DNA from 3 places in the Bradyrhizobium sp. CCBAU 53421 genome. Region 2 is predicted to be linked to each of the others. Evidence: predicted binding sites of a transcription regulator. Region 2 holds the regulator's gene; each other region holds the start of a gene.
The links. Region 2 encodes PhoB, which activates phosphate uptake and scavenging genes when phosphate is short. Its sites were predicted from a motif close to TGTCATNNANCTGTCAT; they were not measured.
Positions count from the first base shown of each region.

Region 1: XH92_RS20915 (OprO/OprP family phosphate-selective porin) is a predicted target of PhoB. The motif match lies at 5,247-5,263, and genes of this name have one in related genera.
Region 3: phnC (phosphonate ABC transporter ATP-binding protein) is a predicted target of PhoB. The motif match lies at 5,921-5,937, and genes of this name have one in related genera.

Region 1 is NZ_CP030047.1:4,398,613-4,406,616, reverse strand. Features, by position in the region: gene XH92_RS20930 (adenylate/guanylate cyclase domain-containing protein) at 420-2,126, shown strand; gene XH92_RS20925 (replication-associated recombination protein A) at 2,291-3,625, opposite strand; gene XH92_RS20920 (DegQ family serine endoprotease) at 3,622-4,980, opposite strand; gene XH92_RS20915 (OprO/OprP family phosphate-selective porin) at 5,325-6,923, shown strand; gene XH92_RS20910 (helix-turn-helix domain-containing protein) at 6,996-7,373, opposite strand; gene XH92_RS20905 (zinc-binding alcohol dehydrogenase family protein) at 7,492-8,004, shown strand, end outside.
Region 2 is NZ_CP030047.1:8,649,196-8,657,199, forward strand. Features, by position in the region: gene apaG (Co2+/Mg2+ efflux protein ApaG) at 195-593, shown strand; gene XH92_RS40060 (Hsp33 family molecular chaperone) at 701-1,702, opposite strand; gene argF (ornithine carbamoyltransferase) at 1,914-2,840, opposite strand; gene XH92_RS40070 (aspartate aminotransferase family protein) at 2,840-4,048, opposite strand; gene XH92_RS40075 (GcrA family cell cycle regulator) at 4,536-5,048, shown strand; gene phoB (phosphate regulon transcriptional regulator PhoB) at 5,286-5,996, opposite strand; gene phoU (phosphate signaling complex protein PhoU) at 6,103-6,819, opposite strand; gene pstB (phosphate ABC transporter ATP-binding protein PstB) at 6,831-7,649, opposite strand; gene pstA (phosphate ABC transporter permease PstA) at 7,646-8,004, opposite strand, start outside.
Region 3 is NZ_CP030047.1:7,186,323-7,194,326, forward strand. Features, by position in the region: gene XH92_RS33765 (patatin-like phospholipase family protein) at 1-196, opposite strand, end outside; gene XH92_RS33770 (DUF1269 domain-containing protein) at 865-1,365, opposite strand; partial or broken gene XH92_RS33775 (Na/Pi cotransporter family protein) at 1,781-1,972, shown strand; gene phnE (phosphonate ABC transporter, permease protein PhnE) at 2,161-3,009, opposite strand; gene phnE (phosphonate ABC transporter, permease protein PhnE) at 3,006-3,890, opposite strand; gene phnD (phosphonate ABC transporter substrate-binding protein) at 3,970-4,902, opposite strand; gene phnC (phosphonate ABC transporter ATP-binding protein) at 4,979-5,794, opposite strand; gene XH92_RS33800 (chloramphenicol acetyltransferase) at 6,006-6,671, shown strand; gene XH92_RS33805 (alpha-D-ribose 1-methylphosphonate 5-triphosphate diphosphatase) at 6,668-7,840, shown strand; gene XH92_RS33810 (DUF1045 domain-containing protein) at 7,861-8,004, shown strand, end outside.

The DNA.
Region 1 (8,004 bases), 4.3 Mb from region 2:
CCCATAGCTGACGATCTGCATGACCATTGGCGACGTCGGCTCTTCGAGGTGAAGCGGAAATCCCCCGGTTCGGTCGCTATGGGCGGCAATTGACCCGAACCGGAACTGTGGTGTTGCGTCCCGCCTTCCACAACACCACAGTCGCCGCGCGCCGAAGCGCGACTAACACCACGCGTGACTGCCCGATGGCGAACGCCTGCTCCGGTCCCCGGCAATGGGCGGTCCTGTTTTTCGGAGCACAGCCGTCACCCGAGGGTATTGCCTTCTGGTGTAGTGCGGGTTGGCCCGGCCGTGACCACTTCCGGTCCGGAAAGAAGCTGGCGGAGCAACCCATTGGTGTGATTTGATGCCCGCTAATTAATCTTGAACAGGGGGCGGGCTTGCCCCAAGAGCACGTTCAACGGCGGTTGGCGGCCATCTTGGCCGCGGATGTTGTCGGCTATTCCGCGCTCATGGAACGGGCCGAAGAGGCCACCTATACGAAAATCGGGCGGCTCAGGCGGGAGGTGATCGAGCCTAGCTTCGGCTGCCATGGGGGCCGCCTCATCAAGACCACTGGTGACGGCATCCTCGCCGAATTTGCGAGCCCGCTATCGGCCGTTAAGTGCGGGCTGGAAATTCAGGAACACCTCGCCTCACACGAAAGCACCCTTCAACTGAGGATCGGCATCAATCTCGGCGACGTGATCGTTGACGAGCAGGGCGATGTTTACGGTGAAGGGATCAACATCGCGGCCCGGCTCGAAAGCGTTGCCGATCCGGGCGGCATCCTGATCTCTGGCAAGGTCCACAGCGAGGTCGAAGGCAAGCTGGACATTGGCTTCGAGGATCGCGGCGAGCAGCAGCTCAAGAACATCACCAAGCCGGTCCGCGCTTACGCGGTAAGCGCGGAAGCGCATAGCACGTCGACCGAGAGGCCAAGTGCGGCCCCTCCACTCCCACACAAGCCTTCCATCGCCGTGCTGCCGTTCCAGAATATGAGCGGCGACCCCGAGCAAGAATATTTTGCCGACGGTATCGCTGAAGACGTGCTGACCACATTGTCGAAGATTCAGGAGCTGCTGGTCATTGCCCGCAATTCGAGTTTCGTGTTCAAAGGACAGGTTCGGGACATCCGTGAAATCGGCCGAATGCTCGGCGCTCGCTATGTGCTGGAAGGGAGCGTTCGCAAAGCCGGCAATCGAGTGAGATTGGCGGCACAATTGATCGACAGCCTGAACGGGGGCCACGTCTGGGCAGACCGTTTCGAGGGCGACCTCGACGACGTGTTCGAGCTTCAGGACCGGATAACGCAGGACATCGTCGCCGCGCTCGAGGTCCGGTTGACGTTTGGCGAAGAGGTGCGGGTGTGGCGCAAACGCTCTGGCAGCCCGTTAGTGTACGAGCATTTCCTCAAGGGTCGAACCCTATACGTCAACTTTGCCAAGCACACTCATGCACAAGCACGCAGCGAGCTCGAACGGGCGTTGGAGATCAACCCCGCTTTTACGCCGGCGCTTGGTCTGTTGGGGTTCACATTGACCGACCAGGCGCGCTTTGGTTGGGAAAAGGACGAGGCGACAACCTACGAAGCGGCACTGGGGTGCGCGGCTCGTGCTCTGGCAGTCGACCCGAACAGTGATGAAGCATACGTGACGCTGGGTTATACGCGCCTGTATCAACGCCGCCACGACGATGCCGTTGCTGCCGGAGAGAAGGCGATTGCCCTCTGCCCCAACAGCGCGGGCTCCTATCATATGGCAGCTGTGTTTCACAGCTATGCTGGCGATTTCCGAAAAGCCGTCCAATATGAGGAGCAGGCGCAGCGGCTCAGCCCACTTAGCCGCCACGAATCGATGGTCGACGCGGCGCGGGGGAAGTTTCACCTCGGCGATCTTGTTGCGGCGCGAGACATTGCCTCCCGCGTCCTGAGTGAGAAGCCACGCTGGCTGACCGTGCAATCGGTTCTTGTGGCGGCGCTCTGGAACCTCGGTAATGAGGATGAGGCGCGCGTCATGGTAAGGAAAATGTTGGTCAACCACCCCAATCTGACCGCCAGTCGCTGGGCTCAGCGATTGCCTTACCGGCACCAGAAGGATCTCGACGCATTCGTCACGCCATTGCGCCTCGCCGGGCTACCCGAATAGCGAGTAGCCCGACCGTAATCAGCGGCGGCTCGTGTATGCCGGCCGGCGCAATTGTGCGGCCTGAACGTCAGCTCCCGGCCCTTCTCGGAAGTTCGGCAACGTCCGCTTTCGCGCCGCTCTTGGGGGACAAGCGGACATCGATTCACGCGGTATGAGTACGCGGCCTAGCTCCCGCCCCGCTCTTTGCGCAGCCGCGCCCAATAGTCCAGCCGCTTGCGGATCTCGCGCTCGAAGCCGCGGTCGGGCGGATCGTAGAACGTCTGGCGTCCCAGCGCTTCCGGGAAATAGTCCTGGCCGGAGAACGCGTCTGGCATGTCGTGATCATATTGATAGCCGGAGCCGTAGCCTTCCGACTTCATCAATTTGGTCGGCGAATTCAGGATGTGCTTCGGCGGCAGCAGCGAGCCGCCCCGCTTTGCGGTCTGCATCGCCGCACCAAACGCGGTGTAGACCGCGTTCGATTTCGGCGCGGTGGCGAGATAGACCACGGCCTGCGCGATCGCGAGCTCGCCCTCCGGCGAGCCCAGGAAATCATAGGCATCCTTGGCGGCGTTGCAGACCGCCAGCGCCTGCGGATCGGCGAGGCCGATGTCCTCGACCGCCATGCGCACCACGCGCCGCGCCAGGAACAGCGGGTCCTCGCCGGCATCGAGCATGCGCGCGAGATAATACAGCGCCGCATCCGGATCGGAGCCGCGCACCGATTTATGCAGCGCCGAGATCAGATTGTAGTGCCCGTCGGCCGACTTGTCGTAGATCGGGGCGCGGCGCTGCAGGATCGCCTGCAACTGCTCGGCATTGAACACCTCGCCTTTGCGCGCGGCGCGCCAGACCTCTTCGGCTAATGTCAGCGAGGCGCGGCCGTCACCGTCGGCCATCCGCACCAGCACGGCGCGTGCCTCCGCATCGAGCGGCAGCGCCTTGCCCTCGATTTTCTCGGCATTGGCGAACAGCTTTTCGATCGCCGCGGTGTCGAGCGAGTGAAACACCAGCACGCGGGCACGCGACAAGAGCGCCGCGTTGAGCTCGAAGGACGGGTTCTCGGTGGTGGCGCCGACCAGCACCACGGTGCCGTCCTCCATCACGGGCAGGAAGGAATCCTGCTGCGCGCGATTGAACCGGTGCACCTCGTCGACGAACAGCAGCGTGCCCTTGCCGGTCTCGCGCCGGGCACGCGCGGCATCGAACGCCTTCTTCAGGTCGGCGACGCCGGAGAACACCGCGGAGATCTGCTCGAAATGCAGCTCGGTGGCGTCGGCCAGAAGCCGCGCCACCGTGGTCTTGCCGGTGCCGGGCGGGCCCCAGAACACCAGCGAGCCCAGCGTGCGCGTCTCCAGCATGCGGGTCAGCGCGCCGTCGGGGCCGAGGATGTGGTCCTGGCCGACCACGTCGGCCAGCGTGCGCGGACGCAGCCGGTCCGGCAGCGGGTGTGGCGCGTCCTGCTCCATCCCCGCCGCGGCGAACAGGTTGCTTGCCTCGCGAGGTTGTTTAGGGCTCATCCGCCGAGTGTCACGTTGATCTGCTGGCCGCCGCGCACCAGCGTGATGCGCCAGATCCGCGAGCCCGCCTTCGATACCTTGTCGAGGTCGCCGGTGCGCACGATCTTCTCGTTGTTGACCGCGAGGATGATGTCGCCCTTCTGGAAGCCGACATTGGCGGCGGTGCCGTCATCGGCGAGCTCGGTGACGACGACGCCCTCGGCGCCGGCGTCGAGATGCAGCTCATCGGCCAGCGCCGGCGAGATGTTGGCGACCTTGGCGCCCTGGAATGGCGAACGCGCGGTCAGCACGATCTCGTCGCGGTTGGTATCGGGCGCGGTCTCCAGCGGCACGGTGAGCTTCACCGGCTTGCCGGCGCGCTGCACCTCGATCTCCGCGTTGCCGCCGAGCGGACGGGTCGCGAAGCGGTAGTCGAACGCATTGGGATCGTCGATCGGCGTGCCGTCGATCCCGACGATCAGGTCGGACAGTTTGAGCCCGGCCTTCGCCGCCGGGCTGTTCGGCGCGACGTTGGCGACCAGCGCGCCGGTCGGCAGCTTCAGCCCCAATGTCTCCGCGATCTCCGGCGTGACCGCCTGCAGCCGCGCGCCGAGCCACGGCCGCTTCACCGCCTTGCCACCGCTCTTGGCGGAGGCCACCACCACCCGCACCATGTTGGCGGGAATCGCAAAGCCGATGCCCTGCGAGCCGCCGGAGCGCGAGAAGATCGCGGTGTTGATGCCGGCGAGCCGCCCGGTCATGTCGACCAGCGCGCCGCCGGAATTGCCGGGATTGATCGCGGCGTCGGTCTGAATGAAGAATTGATAATCCGTGATCCCGACTTGAGTACGCGCCAGCGCCGAGATGATGCCGTGCGTCACGGTCTGGCCGACGCCGAACGGATTACCGATCGCCAGCACAACGTCGCCGACCTGCAGCTGATCCGAATTGGCGAAGTCGAGCGTGGCGAACTTCTCCTTGTTGGTCCCCTTCAGCCGCAGCACCGCAAGATCGGTGCGGCTGTCCTTCAGCACGATCTCGGCCTCGTATTCGCGCTTGTCGGCGAGCGAGACCTTCACCTGGTCGGCGCCCTCGATCACGTGATTGTTTGTGACCACGAGGCCCGAGCCGTCGACCATCACGCCGGAGCCGAGCGAACGCTGCATCTGCTCGGGCTGCTGCCCCGGGACGCCGAAGAAGCGTCGGAAGATCGGATCGTCCAGAAACGGATTGCGGTTCTGCACCGTCTTGGCGGCGTAGACATTGACCACCGCCGGCTGCACCCGCTGCACGATCGGCGCATAGGACAACTGGAGCTCGGCCTGCGAGGCCGGGACGCGACGGTCCTGAGCTGCGGCCGGGGAATGATTCCCCATGAAAGCCAATGTGCACAGAGCGGATATGGCAGCGAAGCGGACGGGTCGGAGCATTCTCACCTCTCGTGGAAACGCCGGAATATAGGCGTGTTCGCCGGGCAATTGAAGGGCGCCCGGCCGGATAACTGGCCCCCGACGGACCGGTGCAAAACCGGCCCGAGCTGCGTTGAAGCGCGCCGCCAAGCATCTATGATGACTGTCATCTCACTGCGCCGCTCCGCTTGTTGCCTGCGGACAACAAGCGGAACTGCGATGCCAGGCGGCGCTGTCGTGTGTCAGTCACGATCAACTCCTAGGACGTTTCAGTGAGTGAGTGGGGAATTCAAACACAACAGGGGTGCACAATGGGTGCGACAAAAGTTGGTGCAATCGCCATCGGCCTTGCGGGGGCGCTCGCCGCCTCGCCGGCCTATGCGCAATCGGCCGGAGGCGGCAGCGACGCGGAGATCGCGCTGCTGAAGCAGCAGCTCAAGATGCTCGAGCAGAAGCTCGACAAGTTGCAGAAGCAGACCAATGCCAATACCGCGACCGCGGCCAGCGCAAACGCCAATGCGAAGGCGGCGGACGCCAAGGCCGCTCGGGTCGCAAGCGCCAACGCCGCGATCCCGGTCAAGGGCCCGGTCGCGCCGTCGGGCGTCGTGGTGACGCTGCCGAACAACCGGCCGACGATCTGCACTGCGGATGAACAGAACTGCGTTGCGATCACGAGCCGCGTGCACTGGGATGTCGGCGGCTACGACTATCGTCCGAACACCGCAGCCACCTCGCCGCAGAAGCTCGACAGCGGCGAGAACCTCCGCCGCGCCCGCATCGGCATCGTCGGCAAATTCTTCGGCGACTGGAATTACGCGCTGATCTACGACTTCGGCGGCTCGTCCGACGGCTTCGGCGGCGCGGCCGCGGGCTCGCTGCCCGGCGGCGGCACCTCCGGCGTCGAGAATGCCTATCTGAGCTACACGGGCTTGAAGCCGTTTGGCGGCAAGATGGCGATCGAAGCCGGCATCATGGACCTGCTCTGGACCATGGACGAATCGACCAGCTCCAACGACATCCTGTTCATGGAGCGCGCCTCGGCCGGCATCATCGCGCAGAACGTCGCGGCCGGCGACTTCCGTTCCGCGATCGGTACCCGCTGGTGGAACGACCAGCTCTGGCTCGGCGGCTATGCCACGGGACCGACCACCGGCCAGATTCATTCGGCCTCCAGCGTCACCCCGGCCGGATCATCCGAGCAGTACGGCGCGGTGGTCCGCGTCGCCGGCAATCCGATCAGCGGCAAGGACTACTCGGTGCATATCGGCGCCGATGCCGAATGGCTGGTGCAGCCGCCGCGCAACCAGCTGACGCAGGCGCAGACCCTCACCCTGAGCGACCGGCCCGAGCTGCGCATCGATCCGACCACACTGATCTCGACCGGTGCGATCGCCAACGTCTCCGGCGCGCAGGTCTACGGCGTCGAGGCGGCGGCGACCTACGGTCCGTTCATCGCGCAGGGCGAATACTACTGGTTCAACATCGACCGCACCGCGAATACCGGGCTGCCGCCGTTCGGCGCGCCGAGCCTGAAATTCGACGGCGGATACGCGCAGGTCGGCTACGTGCTGACCGGCGAGAACCACGCCTACAACTCGTCAACGGCCTCCTATGGCGGTATCAAGCCGCATGATCCGTTCTCGCTGGCCGGCGGCGGCTGGGGCGCGTGGGAGATTGCGGGCCGCGTCAGCCAGATGAACCTCAACGACCAGGTCGGCCAGGCCGTCGGCGTCGCCGGTGGACGGCAGACCGTCTACACCGCCGCGCTGAACTGGTACGTCAACAACAACGTCCGCTTCATGCTGAACTACCTGCATGGCGACGTCGCCAAGCAGGCCTCGGCGACCTCACCCGTGGATGCCGGTTCGAAGTTCGACGCCGTCGCGCTGCGCACGCAGGTCGCGTTCTGAGGCGATCTGAACTGTCGTCAACGATGGAAGGCCGGAAGCGACAACGCTCCCGGCCTTCTCCACTGCAGATTGTCAGGCCGCGCGCTTCTTCTTCACGACGACCTCGGGTGCCGGCGCGCAGGACAGCCGTTCCTGATGGCCCTCGCCCCAGGCTTTCAGAATATCGATCACCGGACGCAGGCTCTCGCCGAGTTCGGAGAGCGTATATTCGACCCGCGGCGGCACCTCGGCGTAGACCTTGCGGATCACAAGGCCGTCGTCCTCCAGCGCCCGGAGCTGCTTGGTCAGCATGCGCTGGGTGATGCCGGGCATCCGCCGCCGCAACTCGCCGAAGCGCTGGGTGCCGGCCTGCAAATGATACAGGATCACGCCCTTCCATTTGCCGTCGATCAGGTCGAGCGCGGCCTCGACCGCGCAACCCGGCCGGCGCGCAAAATTCTTCCGTTTCATCGGATATTTCCCAATAGTATACAAACAGGGACTAGTTCCCTGATTTTACAGTACTTGCCAAAAGGACGCCAGCGCGACAGGTAACACGGCAGGCAATCGCCCATCACGGAGACCAGGCATGAAGGCCGTCGGATACCAAAAATCGCTGCCCATCGAGGCGGCGGATTCGCTCGTCGATTTCGAGATCGCCAAGCCCGAACCCAAGGGGCGCGACATCCGCGTCGCGGTGAAGGCCATCTCGGCCAACCCGGTGGACTACAAGGTGCGCAAGCGCGCAGCGCCGACCGACGGCGGCTACAAGATCCTCGGCTTCGATGCGGCCGGCGTGGTCGATGCCGTCGGGCCCGACGTTTCCCTGTTCAAGCCCGGCGACGAGGTGTTCTACGCAGGCTCGATCCTGCGCCAGGGCACCAACTCGGAATTTCATCTGGTCGATGAGCGCATCGTCGGCAACAAGCCGGCGTCGCTGTCCTTCGCGCAGGCCGCCGCCCTGCCCCTGACCTCGATCACCGCCTGGGAGCTGCTGTTCGACCGGCTCGGCGCGGTGCCGGGCAAGAGCCTCGATCCGCGCACGCTGCTGATCACCGGCGGCGCCGGCGGCGTCGGCTCGATCCTGATCCAGCTGGCGCGC
Region 2 (8,004 bases):
AGACTGCGGCGACATGCGGCCGCGCTTTAGAGCGGAACTATGTTGAAACCGCGATGAACGGACCGCCGCAGGACCGGCTTTTCACGGCCCGGCTGGCGATTGGTTCCGGCTGGCCAATTGGCTATGATGGCGCACTGTTTGAGCGTGATCCGGTCGAAAACGGATCACGCAGCAAGACCATCGGATTGAGCCGAATGTACCGTGCCGTTACCCGCCAGATCGAAGTCACCGTCGAGCCGAACTTCATGCCGGAGCGCTCGTCGGTCGACCGGCGCGAGTATTTCTGGTCGTACAAGATCGTGATCGTCAATTCGGGCCCGGAAACGGTGCAGCTGCGGACACGGCACTGGATCATCACCGACGCCACCGGCCGCCGCCAGGAGGTGCGTGGCGAGGGCGTGGTCGGCGAGCAGCCGGTGCTCGCGCCCGGCGAGCGCTTCGAATACACCTCGGGCGTGCCGCTGCCGACCGCCTCCGGCTTCATGACCGGCAGCTACCAGATGGTCACCGAAGCCGGCGAACGCTTCGATATCGACGTGCCGACTTTTTCGCTGGATAGCCCAAGCCCGGACGGGAAAAGGGTGTTGAACTGACGCACGGCCATGCGCGTCATCGCCGGGCTCGACCCGGCGATCCATCGCTTCAGTAAACGCTTTTGCTATGATGGATGGCCGGGTCGAGCCCGGCCATGACAGACTTGTTACTCGACGCCCGCTTCCAGCGGCGTGAACTCATAGACCGACGAGCAGAACTCGCAGGTCACGACGACCTTGCCGTCCTTGACCATCTCGGCGCGATCGTTCGGCGCGAAGCTCTTCAGCATCGACGACACCGCATCGCGCGAGCAGGAGCACTGCGCGCGCAGCGGCTGCGGGTTGAAGACGCGCACGCCACGCTCGTGGAACAGGCGGTACAGCAGCCGCTCGCCGGAGAGATCGGGATCGATCAGCTCGACGTCCTCGACGGTCGAGATCAGCGACTGTCCCTCGACCCAGGCATCGTCATCCGGCACGCTGTGCGTGGCCGTGCCTTCCGGCGCATCGCCGGGATGCAGATCGGCCTGCTTGGCGCGCTCGGGCGCCTTGGGCAGGAATTGCAGCAGGATGCCGCCGGCGCGCCAGCGCAGCTTGCCGCCTTCGCCGCCGCGCATCTCCTCGCCGACCGCGAGCCGCACCCGGGTCGGGATCTGCTCGGAGCGAAGGAAATATTCGTGGGCCGCCTCTTCCAGGCCGCCGCCGTCGAGCGCGACCAGTCCCTGGTAGCGGCTGGTGTTCGAGCCCTGATCGATGGTCATCGCAAGGTGGCCCTTGCCGAGCAGCTCGCCCGAGCTCTGGCCTTCCTTGAGGCGTGCCGCATCGTAGCGCGCATAGGCACGCAGCCTGTCGGGCGCCTGGAAATCGACGATCAGCAGCGAGACCGGACCTTCGGTCCGGGTCTGCAGGATGAAGCGGCCCTCGAACTTGACCGACGAGCCGAGCAGCGTGGTCAGCACGATGGCCTCGCCGAGCAGCTTGCCGACCGCCGGCGGATAATCGTGCTTGTGCAGGATCTCGTCGAGCGCGGGGCCGAGCCGGGTCAGCCGGCCGCGCAGGTCCAGCGCGCCGACCTCGAAGGCCAGCACGGCATCGTCGACAGGAACCGAAGACGGCGCGCGAATGGGCGTCTCGGGCTGGATTTTGATGTCGGGGGATTGTGAAACCATGGCGCTCTATCTGGGGTCTCGGACGGCAAAACGAAAGGGGTTCACCGGATCGGATCTATCCGTCGTCCCTGCGAAAGCAGTGACCCATAACCACCAATGTGAGTTGCTGCATCAAGCTGGGGCCCCAGCCTTCACAACAATTGACAGCGATGGTTATGGGTCCCGGGTCGCGCTGCGCTTGCCCGGGACGACAACGCTTACTGATCTACGACTACGCGACCTCGTCAAAACACCAGGCCAGAATGCCCTTCTGCGCATGCAGGCGGTTTTCCGCCTCGTCGAACACCACGGATTGCGGCCCGTCGATCACCTCGTCGGTGACCTCCTCGCCGCGATGCGCGGGCAGGCAGTGCATGAACAGGGCGTCCGGCTTGGCGAGCGACATCAGCTTGGCATTGACCTGGTAAGGCCGCAGCACGTTGTGGCGGTGCTCGCCCTCCTTGTCGCCCATCGACACCCAGGTGTCGGTGACGACGCAGTCGGCGCCGCGCACGGCGGCTTCCGGATCGGTGCCGAGCATGATCGGCGCACCGGTCGCCTTGATCCAGTCCCGCATCGGCTTCTTCGGCGAGAGCTCCGGCGGCGTCGCGATATTGAGGTTGAACTTGAAGCGCTCGGCGGCGTGGGCCCAGGAGGCCAGCACGTTGTTGTCGTCGCCGGTCCAGGCCACCGTCTTGCCCTCGATCGAGCCGCGATTTTCCTCATAGGTCATGAGGTCGGCCATCACCTGGCAGGGATGCGAACGCCGGGTCAGGCCGTTGATGACGGGCACGGTGGCGTGCGCGGCGAGCTCGAGCAGCGCGTCATGGTTGAGGATGCGGATCATGATCGCATCGACATAGCGCGACAGCACGCGCGCGGTGTCGGCGATGGTCTCGCCGCGGCCGAGCTGCATCTCGGCGCCGGTCAGCATGATGGATTCGCCGCCGAGCTGGCGCATGCCGACGTCGAACGACACCCTTGTGCGGGTCGACGGGCGCTCGAAGATCATCGCCAGCGTCTTGCCTTCGAGCGGCTTCCTGCCCTTCTCATGCGCCTTCAGCTTCGCCTTCATGGCGGCTCCGGCCGAGAGCATGTTGCGCAGCTCGCCGAGCGGCAACTCGTTGATGTCGAGGAAGTGACGGACCGGCTTGCTCATTATCCGGCCGCCTTCTTCGGCTGCGCCGCCGATAGCACAGAGCAGGCGCGCTCGAGCGAGGTGATCGACTGGTCGATCTCGGCCTCGGTCACGATCAGGGGCGCGAGGAACCGCACCACATTGTCGCCGGCGCCGACGGTGAGCAGCTTCTCGTTGCGCAGCGCGGCGATCAGATCGCCCGACGGCACCACGGCCTTGACGCCGATCAACAGGCCCTCGCCGCGCACCTCCGACAGCACGCCCGGATAGCGGTCGACCACGGAGGCAAGCTTCTGCTTGAGCAGCAGTGACATCTTCTGCACGTGCTCGAAGAAGCCGGGCCTCAGCATGACGTCGAGCACGGCATTGGCGGCGGCGACCGCGAGCGGATTGCCGCCGAAGGTCGAGCCGTGCGAGCCCGGCGCCATGCCGGCCGCAGCCTGTGCGGTCGCCAGCACCGCGCCGATTGGGAAGCCGCCGCCGAGCGCCTTCGCCAGCGACATCACGTCCGGCGTGACGCCGGTGCGTTTGTAGGCGAACAGGTCGCCGGTGCGGCCCATGCCGGTCTGCACCTCGTCGAATGCCAGCAGCAGGCCGTGCTCGTCGCACAGCGCGCGCAGCGTCTTGAAGAACGCCTGCGGCGCGGAACGGACGCCGCCCTCGCCCTGCACCGGCTCGATCAGGATGCCGGCGGTGTGCGGGCCGATCGCCTTCTTCACCGCCTCGATGTCGCCATGCGGCACCTGATCGAAGCCATCCATCGGCGGGCCGAAGCCCTCGAGGTATTTCGCCGAGCCGGTCGCAGCCAGCGTCCCCAGCGTGCGGCCATGGAAGGCGCCTTCGAAAGTGATGATGCGATAGCGCTCGCCATGCCCCTTCGAGAAGTGATGGTGGCGGACCAGCTTGATCACGCCCTCCATCGCTTCCGCGCCGGAATTGCAGAAGAACACGAAGTCGGCAAAGCTCTGCTCGCACAGCCGCGCGGCCAGCACCTCGCCGTCCGGGCTCTTGAACAGGTTCGACATGTGCCACAGCTTGGTCGCCTGCTCCTGCAACGCCTTGACCAGATGCGGATGCGCATGTCCGAGCGCGTTCACTGCGACGCCCGAGGTGAAATCGAGATAGCGGTCGCCGTTGGTTGCGATCAGCCAGGCGCCCTCACCGCGCTCGAAGCCGAGATCGACCCGGGCGAAGACGGGGAGCAGATGCGACGAGGCGCTGTTGGTCATGGCGTTCACTGCCGGTTTCAAGCCGACAATTGCCGCGCGCCTTGACGCCAGCGCAGCAACGGCCAGCTTCGGAAAACAAAACGGCCGCCTTTGCGGGCGGCACGTGGCGGGCATTCTATGCTGCGGTCAGTCGGTGTCAATCGTCACGAACCGCCCTTCCTGCAATGCGAAACCGGCGCAATCCGGGGCATTCCGGTGCGGTGGAAAAGCCTCACAGCAATGCTTAACTGTGTGGGAACATGTGGACGCACGGCCGCGGACTCTTGCGCCTGAGTCACGCCATATTGTAGCGTTTGGCCTGTCGGGTACGACATCTCGTGCGGCAGTACTGGACCCTCTAAGTAGCCTTTGTGTCTCGCGTAAACGTTCGGGCGCAACACCGTGCCCGGCGAGGGCTAAGGGATTCTGGCCGCAGGGATATTTGTCCAGATTTGGCTCGCAGCGCCGCTCCAATGACTGGCCGGCGCCATGCGAAAGGAAGAATGCGATGACTGTATTGACCTGGTCCGACGATCGCGTCGAGCAGCTGAAGAAGCTCTGGGAGTCTGGCCTCTCGGCCAGCCAGATCGCAGCGGAACTTGGCAATGTGACGCGAAATGCCGTGATCGGCAAAGTGCATCGGCTCGGCCTCTCCGGCCGCGCCAAGGCCCCCTCCACGGCTGCTCCGCGGCAGCGCAAGGCGCGCCCCGCCCAGCATATGATGCGGGTGGCTCGCCCGGTCTCGCGCGGCAACACCGCGCTCGCCCATGCCTTCGAGGTCGAGATGGAGCCGGATCCGATCTCCTTCGACAACGTGGTGCCGATGAGCCAGCGGCTGTCGCTGCTCGAGCTCAACGAGGCCACTTGCCACTGGCCGGTCGGCGATCCCTCGAGCCCGGAATTCTTCTTCTGCGGCGGCAAGGCGCTCGCCGGCCTGCCCTATTGCGCGCATCACTCGCGCGTCGCCTACCAGCCCGCTGCCGATCGCCGCCGGCCGTCGGCAAAGCCACAAATCAAGTAGCACTCGGGAAACCAGCCTGGACTGCAAAAACAAATCCCCGCGGAAGCGGGGATTTTTTTGTGAGACGCGTAGCCCGGCTGCATCACCGGTGTCGTCCCGGCGAAGGCCGGGACGCATACGCCGCGGCCGACGCAATCGGCAAGCGGCCAGACGGCTTTCTAACAACACCCATTCGTGGTTATGGATCCCGGCTTTCGCCGGGACGACACCGGTGCGGCTTGAGATTGCCGCACAGCCTTACGGCTGCGGCTCGGCCTTCGCGAAGCGGTCGTCGAGCGCGTAGCCGGCGCCGCGCACGGTGCGGATCGGATCCTGCTCGCGGCCCGGATTGAGCAGCTTGCGCAGGCGGCCGATATGCACGTCGACGGTACGCTCATCGATATAGATGTCGCGGCCCCAGACACTGTCGAGCAGCTGCTCGCGGCTGAACACGCGGCCGGGATGCTCGAGGAAGAATTCGAGCAGCCGATACTCGGTCGGCCCGAGATCGATCGGACGGCCCGAGCGCGCCACGCGGCGCTTCTCGCGATCGAGCTCGATGTCGCCATAGGTCAAGACGGTCGCTAGCCGCTCCGGGCTCGCGCGACGCAGCAGGCCCTTCACCCGCGCCAGCAATTCCGGCACCGAGAACGGCTTGACGATGTAGTCGTCGGCGCCGGTGGCAAGCCCGCGCACGCGCTCGCTCTCCTCGCCGCGCGCGGTCAGCATGATGATCGGAAGCTGCTTGGTCTCGGGCCGTGCCCGCAGGCGGCGGCACAGCTCGATGCCGGACAGGCCCGGCAGCATCCAGTCCAGCACCACGAGGTCGGGAACGCGCTCCTTCAGGCGGGTATCGGCATCGTCGCCGCGCCCCACCGTTTCGACATCGTAGCCTTCCGCATCGAGGTTGTAGCGCAACAGCGTCGTCAGCGCTTCCTCGTCTTCGACTACCAGAATGCGTGCGCTCATCGGTCTAAGTTCTTTCTCTGTGGTGATCCGTTGCCCTGACGCAAACCGAAACGCCTACTTCCTTCAGCATAATCTCCGCGCAAGCGGCTTGTCGCGGATCGCACACCTAGTTGCCCGGCACCGTGGTGGCAAAGTTGGTCATGTCGCCCTTCGGGCGCTTGTCGGTGATCTGCTGGCCCTCGATCATGTAGAACACGGTCTCGGCGATGTTGGTGGCGTGATCGCCGATCCGCTCGATGTTCTTGGCGCAGAACATCAGATGGATGCAGAACGAGATGTTGCGCGGGTCCTCCATCATGTAGGTCAGCAGCTCGCGGAACAGCGAGGTGCAGATCGCATCGACCTCCTCGTCGCCCTTCCAGACGTTCATCGCCGCCGGCAGATCGTGCGCGGCATAGGCGTCGAGCACCGACTTGACCTGCGACAGCACGAGGTCGGTCATGTGCTCGAGGCCGCGGATCAGCTTCAGCGGCTGGAAATCGCTCTCCAGCGCCGCGACGCGCTTGCCCATGTTCTTGGCGAGGTCGCCGATCCGCTCGAGGTCGGTCGCGACGCGCATCGCGCTGACGATCTCGCGCAGGTCGATAGCCATCGGCTGGCGGCGGGCGATCGTCAGCACCGCGCGCTCTTCGATGACGCGCTGCAGATTGTCGATTTCGATGTCGGCCGCGACCACGCGCTTGCCGAGCGCGACGTCGCGCCGGATCAGCGCATCGACCGACTCGGTGATCATCCGCTCGACGAGCCCGCCCATCTCGGCGACCAGGCGGGTCAATTCCTGCAGGTCGCTGTCGAATGCCTTGGCGGTATGTTCAGAAGCCATCATCTCTCTCCTCAGCCGAACCGGCCGGTGATGTAGTCCTGGGTGCGTCGATCGCTCGGCGAGGTGAAGATCTTGTTGGTGTCGTCGAACTCGATCAGCTCGCCGAGATACATGAAGGCGGTCTTGTCGGAGACGCGCGCCGCCTGCTGCATGTTGTGGGTGACGATCGCGATCGTGTAGTCCTCGGAGAGCTCCTGGATCAGCTCCTCGACCTTGGCGGTCGAGATCGGATCGAGCGCCGAGCACGGCTCGTCGAACAGGATCACCTCGGGACGCACCGCCACGGTGCGCGCAATGCACAGGCGCTGCTGCTGGCCGCCGGAGAGCGACAGGCCGGAGGCGTTCAGCTTGTCCTTGACCTCGTTCCACAGCGCGCCGCCGCGCAGCGCCTTCTCGACCCGGTCGTCCATCTCGGACTTCGAGATCTTCTCGTAGAGGCGGATGCCGAAGGCGATGTTCTCGTAGATCGTCATCGGGAACGGCGTCGGCTTCTGGAACACCATGCCGACCCGCGCGCGCAGCAGATTGAGGTCCAGCTTGGGATCGAGAATGTTGGTCTGGTCCAGCATCAGCTGGCCGACCGCGCGCTGGCCCGGATAAAGATCATACATCCGGTTGAAGATGCGCAGCAGGGTCGACTTGCCGCAGCCCGACGGGCCGATGAACGCCGTGACGCGGTTGGTGCCGAGCGTCAGGTTGATGTTCTTCAGCGCGTGGTGCTCGCCGTAATAGAAGTTGAGGTTGCGCACCGTGACTTTCGGCGGCGCTTCCGGAAGCGGAACCTGGGGAACGTGGCCCGCGGCAGTCGTGGAGACAGAAAGCTCGGTCATTTTGCGGCCCTTTCGGCACCAAGGATACGCGCGCCGATATTCAACGCGAGCACGGTGAAGGTGATGAGCAATGCGCCGCTCCACGCCAGCTCTTTCCAGTAGGCGTAGGGGCTCTGCACGAAGTTGTTGATGGTCACCGGCAGGTTGGCCATCGTCTTGGTCAAGTCCCAGCTGAAGAACTGGTTCGACAGCGCGGTGAACAGCAGCGGCGCGGTTTCACCGGCGACGCGGGCGGTCGCCAGCAGCACGCCGGTGATCAGACCCGATCGGGCCGCACGATAAGCGATCCGCTTGATCACCAGCGAACGCGGCAGGCCAAGCGCCGAGGCCGCCTCGCGCAGCGGATTGGGCACCA
Region 3 (8,004 bases), 1.5 Mb from region 2:
CCGCCAGCACGATGGCGTTCATCGCGCCGGCCGACGTGCCCGATATCGCCTCGATGCGTAGCCACGGCTCATCCATGAGCCGATCGAGCACCCCCCAGGTAAAAGCGCCGTGCGATCCACCACCCTGCAGCGCGAGATCGACCAGCACGGCATCGCGCGCTTGGCCCGCGCGTGCTTGCGGCTCGTTCAAGGACATGGCGGGCTCCGACTCGCGTGCGGCCACGTCGCGGCCGGCGAACGACAGACAAAGGCGCCATCAGCTCCTGCCGGGGAGCGGTTGCGGGAGTGGTCGCGGACGCTCGATTCCCGGCCGACCAGGTCTCGGAGGCCGAGTGACCGGGCGGTGGCCCGGCCGTCGCCATCCGTGCCATCCCGCCGGACCACCCCAGCCCATTCCGCGCCTCGAAGCAAAGCCACACCGATACCAGCCGCCACCGCGCCATCCCCTATTGTACCAGCAATAGCGATGGCCCCTCCAGGTGAACTGGACAGTTTCCGCGAGACGAAGCTCGTCGGCGGCCTGACGCACGCCCAGCGGCGCCATAAGGCCGGCTTGCGAGCGACCGCTGGTCGCCGTAATCCCTGCCGAAGCAATCCCAAGTGCGAGCCCCCATAGAAGCAATCTTCGCATGATTTTCTCCCGGCTTTTGATAGCGCGGAAGAGAGCCGGCTGAGCGGCCGCGGAGCCACATGGCTGCAGCCGGCCTCCTTCGCGGGCGATCCCGCCCAGGGACCGATGCCGTTGCGCACCGATCCCTACGCAAAACTGTAGCGCATTCGGCTGCCACAGTGACTGCCGTGACAGCGCAGCTACTGCCGTTCCCGGCGATGCTTTGACGCTGGCGCCAGGCTTTGCCTCACTCCCTAGGCAGCCTTGGCCTGAGTTGCGGCTGCGAGCGTGTCGCGCAGGTGCTGCTCCTTCTTTTCATCTAGCGAGGTCGTCAGGACGATCCCTCCTGCATCCTTGATCGCATTGAGAACCTTGTCCGAGGTCATGGACTTGATCAGCAGGAACAGAACGGCATCTCCCGATTTCACCTTCGACGCGAGATCCTTCATGAACTGGTCTCTGATCCCGAAATCGGTCAGCGCACCGCTCAAAGCGCCTGCGCCGGCTCCGAGAGCCACGCCGAGAAGGGGATTCAGGAACACCATCCCCAACAGCAGTCCCCAGAAGCTGCCACTGGCGGCGCCGGTCATGGTGGTATTCACAAGCTGATTGAGCTTTACAGCGTCCCCGGTTTTGACTGCGATCACGGCATCGCTGATCGTGATCAGATACTCGTTCTGAAGTTTGAGTATTTTCTGCCGAACTTCCTCTGCTTTGACTTCGGATGGGTACACGATCGCAACGAGATCTGACATTGAACACTCCCTGATGGCTCGAAGTGCTGCCCCTATTCCGCGCGTGATGCACGGCCGAAACTTAGCACAGACCCGAAAGTCTCTTGCCGCCCAATCATGCACGCAGCTTCACAATCTCGAGATGTTTTTGGCGCTCGGTGCAATTGAGTAAACGGCATTGTCGCATGTGTCTCGAACAAGGACTCGCCGCAAGCCTGTCTGCCGCGCTCTTCTGAGTTCGATCCGTGCGACCAAAAAGCCGTCGCTTGATCCGCCGGATGACAAATCCTCATCCTGTGCTGACTTCAAGGGGCCGCTGCTTTAGCTTGATTGGTCCAATTGTCGGTGCACTGCGAAGAGAGCACGATGTCGACGGCGATTTCGGTCCTCGGTGGAGTTGGTCTGTTCCTGCTTGGCATGAGCGTCATGACCGCCGAATGTCGGAACCACGCGAACCGGCTGGCTCGTTGCGCTGATCGGCGTTCGCGTCTCCCTCACGGCCGCGGCACTCCCGATGATTTTCGTCGGCGCATTGATCAAACTGTTGGGCGGTGGCCGTGTATCCGCAGCGGGAGCAGTCCTTGCGGGGTTCGCGCTGGTGCTGTTCGCGCTGACGACCCTGCAGCAGACCACCGCAAGGTTACGCTCGCCTCAGTGGCGAGTGGAACGGCGACCGCGGACGAAGCAATCGCTCGCGTCGATGCCGTACGGCGCCTCGAAGCACTCGCGCATCACGCCTGGCGCTCCGTCGCGCATCTTCTCGGTCGCAGCGCATAGCGCCGTAGAAACATCGAGGCGCCCCGCAAGTCGCCTAGGCTACACCACCGCCCTTTGACCGATGATGGCAAAGCGCAACTTGCTCGAGATGAAGTCGATCGCGGCGACCGCGATCAGGATCATCAGGATCAGGAACGACACCTTCTGCCATTCCAAGACCCGGATCTGCTCGGCGAGTTGCAGCCCGATGCCGCCGGCGCCCACGATGCCTATGATGGTGGCCGAACGCGTGTTCGATTCTATGAAATAGAGCACCTGTCCGGCGATCACCGGCAGCACCTGCGGCAAGAGGCCGAAGCGGATTTCATGCAGCGCATTGCCGCCGGAGGCGCGGATACCCTCGACCTGCTTGCGATCCGCCGCCTCGATCGCCTCGGAGAACAGCTTTCCGAACGCGCCGAAGTCGGAGACCATGATCGCCAGCACGCCGGCGAACGGGCCGAGGCCGACGACGTTGATCCAGACCAGCGCCCAGATCAGCGTGTCGACGCCGCGGATCGAATCCAGGAAGCGGCGCACCGGAAAACGGATCAGGTTCGAGGGAATGATGTTGCGCGCCGCCAGGAGGCTGACCGGCAGCGCCAGCACCGCCGCGAGCGTGGTGCCGAGCAGCGCGATCGACAGCGTCTCGCCCAGCGCCTGCATGTAGAGCGGGAACGACGAGCCCGGGTTCGGCGGGATCATCATCATGGTGATCCAGCCGAGCTGGCTCATGCCCGTGATCAGCTTGGTCGCCGAGAAATCGAGATCGACAAGGCCGTAGACGAAGATCGCGAGCGCCGCCGCGATCATCGCCGGTAGCGCCAGGCGGGCCGACGCCGGACGGTCGAACACGCCGGGATATTTCGCGCGCAGTTCCGTGGTGTCCGGCCTCGGCATCTGGCTCATCGGCGGGTCTCCTTGCCGAACAGCCGGCCGCGCAGCCAGCCGGTCGAGATGTCGATGATGAAGACGGTGACGATGATGGTGACGAGGATGGCGCTGACGTCGGAATAATAGAACTTGCGGATCGCGACCACGAGCTCCTGGCCGATGCCGCCGGCGCCGACAAAGCCCATCACCGACGCCTCGCGGACATTGATCTCGAAGCGCAGCAGCGCGTAGCTAGCGTAGCCTGCCGAGACCTGCGGCAGGATCGCAAAGCGCATGCAGGACAGCCAGCTCGCGCCGGTGGAGCGGATGCCCTCGACCGGCTTCATGTCGGCATTCTCGACGATCTCGGCGAACAGCTTGCCGAGCGCCCCGGTGGTGTGGATCGCGATCGCCAGCACGCCGGCCATCGGGCCGAGGCCGAACGCGATCACGAAGATCAGCGCGAACACGATGCCGGGCACGGTGCGGGCGAATTCCAAGAGGCGACGGACGATGAAGCGCACCCACGGTCCCGGCGAGGTGTTCTGGGCGGCGAAGAAATTCAGCGCGAACGCAAACACGGCACCGGTCAGCGTGCCGACATAGCTGATGAGGATCGTCTCGCCGAGCATCTTCAGCCACTTGTGCCACCCCCAGAACCATTCGGCGGGATCGGTCCAGACCCGCGCGCCGGAATCCAGCGTCAGGATGCGGTCGAAATAGCTGACGAAGTTGCCGAAATAGCTGAACAGCGTGCGCAGGTTCACTTCGGCGCCGAAGGCTGCGACCATCAGGACCGCGCAGAACGCCGCGGTGGCCAGCGCGGCCTTCAGCCGCTTGCGCGCAACCGCCTTGCGGTACGTGTCTTCCAGCGCCGCCAATTGCTGGGCCGGAAGAATGGATACGGCCGTTGCCATCGTTCTGTCAGTCGAGCCTGGGGTTAAACGGAAAGAGCCGGGTTTGGAAAACCCGGCTCCGCACGTCTCCGTGGTGCGATCAGCTCGCCTTCTTGCGCAAACCGTCGACGAACTTGATCAACTCGATGGTGCCGTCCCAATCCTTGGTGGTGGCGGGATGGAAGCCCTTCTTCTGGCCGTCGGAGAGACGGTCGAAAGCCGCCTTGTCCTTGGTCGGAGCTTCGAAGAAGGCCTTTGCGATCGCAGCCTTCAGGTCCTCCGGAAGATCGGTGTTGTACGCATAGGGACCGTTGATGATCAGCGCCGACTTGTGGATGATGCGGAAATCATCCTTCTTCATCGCCGAGCCGTCGGCATTCTTCAGCATGCCTTTGGTCAGCATCTGGGCGAGCGTGGAATCGTCCTCGTTGGTCCACTGGTTGGCGGCCACATCGACCGTTCCCTGCGACAGCGCCAGGACGGCGTTCTCGTGGCTGCCGGTGAACACGACCTTGCCGAAATAACCTTCGGCGTTCGCGATGCCCATCTTGTTGAGCTCGAAGCGCGGCACGTTGTTGCCGGACGTCGAGTTCGGATCGACCAGGCCGAGGTTCTTGCCCTTCAGGTCCTCGATCGTCTTGTACGGGCTCGATGCCTTGACGAAGAACACCGAGTAATAGCCGGTCGAACCGTCGGCGTTGATGTCGTTGGCGAACGCGTCGGTCTTGACGCCGGTCAAGCGCGCGCGAGAGAACGAGGCCGAGCCGTAGCTGGCGATCTGGATGTTGCCGGCGCGCTGACCTTCGATGACGGCGGCGTAGTCGTTGGCAATGCGCAGCGTGACCTTCACGCCCAGCTCCTTCGACAGGTACGCCACGAACGGCGTCCAGCGCTCGGTGACGCCGGAGGCGTTCTCGGCCGGCACCACCGCGAAGGTGAGCTCCGGATATTTTGCCTTCCAGTCCTGTGCGGACGCCGAACCGGCGAATGCCAGCGCGGCAGCGCCGGCCAGAACGATGCGACGAGTGATCATGACTACCCCTCTTTTGTGGTTACACCTGTTGGCCGGGCAAGACGCCCGGCCTCGCAGATTGAAAAATGCGCGCGGCTCAGGCCGCGGCAGCGGTGCCGAGCGCCGGAGCAGTTGCGCCGTCGGGCACGGGCAGCGGCGCCGCGCCGATGACGTCATTGGCCTCGAGGTCATAGAGCTCGCGGGCGATATGGTCGGTCAGCGCCGCGGGGGCGCCGTCGAACACCACGCGCCCCGCCGCCATGCCGACCAGCCGGTCGCAATAGGTCCGCGCGAGGTCGAGCGAGTGCAGGTTGCAGAGCACCGTGATGCCGAAATGCTTGTTGATGCGCAGCAGCGCATCCATCACGATCTTGGTGTTGCGCGGATCGAGCGAGGCGATCGGCTCGTCGGCAAGAATGATGTCGGGCTCCTGCACCAGCGCGCGGGCGATCGCGACCCGCTGCTGCTGGCCGCCGGAGAGCTGGTCGGCGCGCTGCGCCGCCAACTGGGCGATGTCGAACTGCTCGAGCGCCGACAGCGCCAGCGCCCGGTCCTGCTCCGGCCAGACCTGCGCCAGCGAGCGCCAGGACGGGATCTGGGCAAGCCGGCCCATCAGCACGTTGGTCAGCACATCGAGACGGCCGACGAGGTTGAACTGCTGGAAGATCATCGCAGAGCGCGCCCGCCACTGCCGCAGCGCCTTGCCGCGCAGCGCGGTCACGTCGGTGCCTTCAAACAAGATACGGCCGGAGGTCGGATCGGCGAGACGGTTGATCATCCGCAGCAAGGTCGACTTGCCGGCACCGGAGCGGCCGATCACGCCGACAAAGCTGCCCGGCGCGATCGAAAAGGATGCGTTGTCGACTGCGGCTTTTGTGCCGAACCGGCACGTCAAACCTTCCACCACCAGCATGTAATGCTCCAACCGCGTCGCGTTGGGCCATCGCTATCCCCGGCGTTTTACAGTTATGTGACGGTTGCGCTGCGGTGCGGCGATCGTCCACACCCCTCCCATGTCGCTCCGTTGCCGTCATCGCAACGTCATGATGTTGTCATCAAGCGTCCCGATGACGAGCGCGCATCCCCCGGAAACCCAAGATTCTTGAAGATTTGCGGAGGCCCAAATGGCCGGAAAGACACTCTCGGTTGTGCCGACGATCGACCCGACTGCGTCGGTGCGCGAGAGCAAGCTCGGCAAATATACCGAGGTCGGCGCACGCACGATCCTGCTTGAAGTCAGCATGGACGACTATTCCTACGTCGTGAACGACAGCCAGATCACCTACACCTCGATCGGCAAGTTCTGCTCGATCGCGGCGATGACCCGCATCAATCCCGGCAACCACCCGATGCATCGCGCGACGCAGGCGCATTTCACCTACCGCGCCAGCGCTTATTTTCCCGGCGAGAGCGACGACACCGAGTTCTTCAACTGGCGACGTGCGCATCACGTGCATATCGGCCATGACGTCTGGATCGGTCATGGCGCGATCCTGCTGCCGGGCCGGAACATCGGAACCGGCGCTGTGGTCGCCGCCGGCGCGATCGTGACCAAGGATGTCCCCGCCTACACCATCGTTGCCGGTAATCCGGCGCGCCCGGTGAAGCGGCGCTTTTCGGAGACAACAGCGGATCGCCTTGCCGCGCTGGCGTGGTGGGACTGGGATCACGAAACACTTCGTCGTGTGCTGCCCGACTTCCGCAAGCTCGCGGTCGAGGAATTCCTCGACAAGTATGAGGCCGAGGCCGTATCCCAATCAGAGAACAAGCAATGGAGCGCCGCATCGTGACCGACATTTTCATCGAAGGCGGACGCACGCTGGTTGACGGTACCCTGGTCGAGACCTCGCTGCGGACTGCAGGCCGCGACATCGGCGCGCTCGACGCCGAGCAAGGCCGCGCCGCGCTTCACATCGATGCCGGCGGCCTGTTGGTGCTGCCCGGCGTCATCGATCTGCACGGCGATGCGTTCGAGCGACAGATGATGCCGCGCCCCGGCGTCGACTTCCCGACCGACGTGGCGCTGCTCGACAGCGACCGGCAGGCGATCGCCAACGGCATCACCACCGTGTTCCATGGCACGACCTGGTCGTGGGAGCCCGGCCTGCGCAGCGCCGACAATGCCCGCAAGCTGCTCGATGCGATCGAGGCGCTGCGGCCGCAGCTCGCCGCCGATACCCGCTTCCATCTGCGCCACGAGACCCACAATCTGGAGGCCGAGGCCGAGATCATTCAGTGGCTCACCGAAGGCCGCATCGACCTGTTCGCCTTCAACGACCACAGCAACGTCAAGCCGAAGAAGCGCAACCAGCTCGCCGAACGCGCCGGGCTCTCGCTCGAGGCCGTCAACGACATGCTCGACCGGGTCGTCGCGCGTCGTCAGGAGGTACCTGCCTCGATCGCGCGGCTGGCTGCCGCTGCACGCGCGGCTGATATTCGGATGCTCTCGCATGACGACAACAGCCCGGGGATGCGCCAGGAGTTTCGCGCGCTGGGCGCCGTGATCGCCGAATTCCCCGTCAATGAGGAGACCGCGCGCGATGCCGCCGCCGCCGGCGACTTCATTGTGTTCGGCGCGCCCAATGTGGTGCGTGGCGGCAGCCACACCGGCTGGACCAAGGCATCCGACATGATCGCACAAGGCCTCTGCTCGGTGCTGGCGTCGGACTATTATTATCCGGCGCAACTGCTCGCCGCATTCCGCCTCGCGGCCGAAGGCATCCTGCCGCTCACCAAGGCCTGGGACCTGATCTCGTCCGCGCCGGCACGTGCGGCGGGGCTTACCGATCGCGGCGTGCTCGCCGCAGGCCGTCGCGCCGACATCATCATCGTCGACGACAAGGTGCCGCTGCGGCCGCGCATCATCGCCGTGATCGCGGCGGGACGGCTGGTGCATCTGGCGGACGCGAGCTGCCTCGCCCATTCCCTCGCGCCGCGCAAGACGGTTGCGGCAGCATAGTCAGGACCTATTCTGCCGCCATGGCCAACACTCCGCGCTACGCGATCTATTATGCGCCGTCCTCCGACAGCGCCCTGCACCGCTTCGGCTCGACGCTGCTCGGCTATGACGCCGTGTCGGGCGACGACCTGCCGTTTCCCGCCGGCGTCGCGCCCGACTGGCGC